2 regions of the Vibrio rotiferianus genome follow, and region 1 is predicted to be linked to the other one. Evidence: riboswitches for the same ligand, from Rfam matches in the RefSeq annotation. Region 1 holds a riboswitch; the other holds the start of a gene.
The links. A riboswitch is a leader RNA that binds a small molecule or an ion and turns the genes downstream of it on or off. The one in region 1 is predicted to bind thiamine pyrophosphate.
Positions count from the first base shown of each region.

Region 2: another riboswitch for thiamine pyrophosphate. It lies ahead of thiD (bifunctional hydroxymethylpyrimidine kinase/phosphomethylpyrimidine kinase); the one in region 1 lies ahead of thiC (phosphomethylpyrimidine synthase ThiC).

Region 1 covers NZ_CP018312.1:3,172,152-3,174,353, reverse strand. Annotated here, with positions in the region: gene thiC (phosphomethylpyrimidine synthase ThiC) at 1-1,213, opposite strand, end outside; TPP riboswitch at 1,378-1,476, opposite strand; gene crcB (fluoride efflux transporter CrcB) at 1,538-1,921, opposite strand; gene BSZ04_RS23945 (multicopper oxidase family protein) at 2,046-2,202, opposite strand, start outside.
Region 2 covers NZ_CP018311.1:1,073,028-1,075,229, reverse strand. Annotated here, with positions in the region: gene BSZ04_RS05060 (TldD/PmbA family protein) at 1-224, opposite strand, end outside; TPP riboswitch at 846-956, shown strand; gene thiD (bifunctional hydroxymethylpyrimidine kinase/phosphomethylpyrimidine kinase) at 1,061-1,933, shown strand; gene BSZ04_RS05045 (ABC transporter ATP-binding protein) at 1,923-2,202, shown strand, end outside.

The DNA of each region.
Region 1 (2,202 bases):
GCGCTTCGTCGTTAGCATCGGCAACCGAGCCAGGACGCAGACCATCACCGAGAGAAAGTGCCACATCATACTTAGCACAAATTTCACAGATCTCTCGGAAGTGAGTATATAAGAAGCTTTCTTGGTGATGCGCTAAACACCATTTCGCGATGATAGAACCACCACGAGAAACGATGCCGGTAACGCGTTTTGCTGTCATCGGTACATAGCGCAGTAGTAAACCGGCATGGATGGTGAAGTAATCAACACCCTGCTCTGCTTGCTCAATCAGAGTATCGCGCATCACTTCCCAGTTAAGGTTTTCCGCCACACCATTCACTTTCTCAAGCGCTTGGTACATTGGTACGGTACCGATCGGAACCGGACTATTACGTAGAATCCACTCGCGAGTTTCGTGAATATTACGTCCAGTAGAGAGATCCATAACGGTATCGCCACCCCAGCGCGTCGCCCACACTAGCTTCTCTACTTCTTCCTCAATCGAAGACGTCACCGATGAGTTACCAATATTGGCGTTCACTTTGACCAAAAAGTTACGTCCAATGATCATTGGTTCGGATTCTGGGTGGTTGATATTAGAAGGGATGATAGCGCGACCTTCGGCGACTTCTTTACGCACAAACTCGGCGGTAATGTCTTTTGGAAGATTCGCTCCGAAGCTTTGACCTGGATGCTGTTGATTCAGCACTTCATCGCGGTATTGAGCACGCCCCATATTTTCACGCAGGGCGATGTATTCCATTTCCGGGGTGATTATACCCTTGCGAGCATAGTGCAATTGAGTCACGCACTGCCCATTTTTGGCACGTCGAATACGTGGCAGATTTCCGTAACGAAGCTCGTCTAGAGTTTCATCTTCTAGGCGCTCTTTGGTGTATACCGAGCTTACTTCATTAAGTAGTTCAGTATCGGCACGCTCTTCAATCCACCCTTCTCTCAGCTTAGGTAAGCCGTTGTAGAGGTCTATGGTGTGTTCTGGATCTGTGTATACACCCGAGGTATCGTAAACGCGTACTGGCTCATTAGGCTCGAAAATAGGCGCTTCTTTTGTACCTCCAATAAGGCTATCAGCGAGTGATATTTCACGCATTGGCACACGAATATCGGGACGTGAACCCTCTACGTAGACTTTGCTTGAATTTGGGTACGGTTGTACCGAGAGTGTATCAATGAACTGTTTTGCTTCCAGTCTCGCTTGCTTGCGACTCGACATAGCATTTTTCCTTGCTTTGTTATGCTTAGATAAAAAGTATTGGGATAAAAATGCTTGGCGGATAGATGCGACAAGAGGAATCGAATTAAGGACAAGTTGAGCGGATGCTCTCGTCTATAACAACATTCGACTATTTGATAGGTCGACCAGATAGAACTCTGGTGTAGATATCTTCTCTTGTTCCCTTCGCAGATTCTAATCTGATCAGGTTCAACGGATCCCGAATTAACGGTCTCAGCCTTATGGCACTCCGACAAGTGAAATCAGTATATAAAAACGGCTTGGTTAAACCAAGCCGACCTGATTAAGATTTGAGTGTTTTTGCTAGCTACGCATCAATAATTGGAAACCAATCCACGCAGCTGAAATGCTTAACACGACATTCAGCAATACGTTCAAGCCCATCTTAAAGAAAGCGCCCTGCTGCATAAGCAACACGTTATCCATCGAGAAAGTAGAGAATGTGGTTAATGCGCCCAAAAAGCCAAGGCCGATGATTTGACGCCATGGGTCAGTGACCATTAACTCAGTTTCAAAAGCAGCAATCAGTAGACCCATAATAAATGAGCCAACAACGTTAACCGTTAATGTACCGTATGGAAAACCACGACCAAGTAGCATCACACAAAGTTCAGAAATTAAGTAACGAGAACATGCACCAAATGCGCCGCCTAATGCAATAAAACCCAAAATGGATAGTTGCCCCATAATTCCCCCAGAAAAGTTAATGGCGACATTGTAATCAAATTTACGACAATAGTGATTATACAATCTTAGAATCCAGCAAAGTAATAGCGCTTAAAACTTATCAAGATTTAAAAAGTTACAGGAGTCACTTTACTTCGATGTACCCCATCAAACCTGTCTTCATGTGTTCAATCACATGACAATGGTACATCCAACGCCCTGGGTTATCTGCAACAAATGCCGCTTTCGCACTGCCGTTTTTTCCAAGTAAGACCGTATCGGTATGAAACGGTACATCGAGT
Region 2 (2,202 bases), on a different replicon from region 1:
AGTTCGGCTTCATCGGTGCTGTTGGTGTAACCGTAAAGCACTTTATGACCGAAGAAGAGACGAATACCGATACCAAAATCGATACCCGAGTTCACCTTATCCACCTCACCAGATGCGATCTGGACAGTGTTGGTTTGATGGTGTTCAACGAATAGCTCAGCGAAATCAGCCCCTAAAAAGAGGGCATGATCGATCACCGCTTTCGCTGTTACAGAATTAAGCATGAAATCTCCTTGCTCGTTGATCGTCCTAGCCTTCCCCACCTCTGAGTTAGACTCTGTTTATAACAGTCACAACCTAAATTGGATGACTCAAAAGCATATTGGCAACGCGTTAAATATTAACACTTTTTTAACCTTGTTTTATGCTAATCCTTGCTAAATCAAAGAACGATTCGTTACGTATTATGTCGATATCTCATTATTAGATAGTGTCTTGAACTGCCACTTTCAATACAGCACGTTATTTATACCCAAGTGACTTCAAGATGCAGGATTCAGAGCGTGGTCATTGATTCGAGAGCAAGGAAAACAACGAAGCGGAATAGCACGCTCTTTCCAAGTTGTTTGACGTAGCAATCGGGTCAATGACACGCTCCCAGAGGGCGAGTTGCCTTGGCTTGTATACTTTGTTGCCGATTCTTGATTTAGACCCACTAAGCCTTCAAATCGCCGCCGCGCCTACAAACCAAGTCATTCTCGCTGAACCAAGCATCTCGAGGTTACTTGGGTATACACTAAATTCTGTTCTCTCGTTACCGCTCTCAAGTCTCATATTTAATCGATTGCCCCCTCTTGGCCGGAAAAAACACGTGCACCGTAACTGAGTGAACTGCTATTATCTTGACGAAATAGTCGGGGGGCCCATGCAGTGAATGCGTCGGCTGAGATCGAAATTCGAGACCCGTTGAACCTGATTCAGTTAGCACTGACGTAGGGAACTATCATCACTTTGCCACTAGCCTGCCTCAAGTCTGTATCGACGCAGCTAGCCTCTACGGATCCATACACCGATCTTCAATGGCCAAGTCAGTTCCTTTACGTCTGTAATAGGAGCGACCATGGCGCAGCAGTCAAGCCAAGAAAAACCATTAACACAGCCACAAGCAGCAACTTCAACAGACACACCGATTGTGTTGACAATTGCAGGTTCTGATAGTGGCGGCGGCGCAGGCATTCAAGCCGACATCAAAGCGATGTCCGCAACCGGCAGTTTTGCTTGCTCGGTAATCACGGCGATTACTTCGCAAAATACCCAAGGCGTTTCTGCGATTTTCCCCATTCCTCTCGACCATGTAGAGAGCCAACTTGATGCGGTATTTACCGACCTCAACATCGTTGCAGTCAAAGTGGGCATGCTGGCCGACTCCAACATCATCAAGGTTGTTGCCAACAAAATTAAACAATACCAGCCAAAACACCTCGTGATTGACCCTGTAATGGTTGCCACCAGCGGCGATCTATTACTGGAACAGTCAGCAATCAGCACTTTAAAAGAAGAATTGATTCCGCTCGCAGACATCATTACCCCTAACCTACCAGAAGGCGCAGCCTTGACGGGTAAGCCAGTGCCTCAGTCAGAATCTGAAATGAACGATATGATTGCTGATTTACGCGCACTCGGTGCAAAGGCGGTACTGTTAAAAGGCGGCCACTTAGAAAAAGACGAAAACAGCAACGATCTGCTGATCATGCAAGACAGCGCCGAGTTAATCAGCGCTAAACGCTTTCCAACCAAAAACACCCATGGCACAGGCTGCACGCTGTCTTCTGCTATCGCGTCTTACCTTGGCCAAGGCAACAACCTGCACAAAGCGGTGCACCTTGGTAAGCAGTACATTAGCCAAGCTATCGCGCACGCAGACGAATTGGATGTCGGTAAAGGTCACGGCCCTGTGAACCACTTTTTTGCAGGGCATACGCATGTGCGCTAATGCACTCGGCATTCAGCTTACCGAAGCAAGTCTGCAATACAAAGACAGCCAAACACCAACATTAGCAGGGTTGAGTATGACCATCCCTGCCAATCAATGGACAGTATTACTTGGCCGCAGTGGTTGCGGAAAAACGACGATCCTGCGTTATCTAGCGGGTTTGTTAGACGACAAAGTCGAATGGCATGGTGAGTTAACCACCATGGATGGCATCGCCCTACACGAACGTATTGCCTACATGGCACAACAAGACTTGTTGCTACCATGGC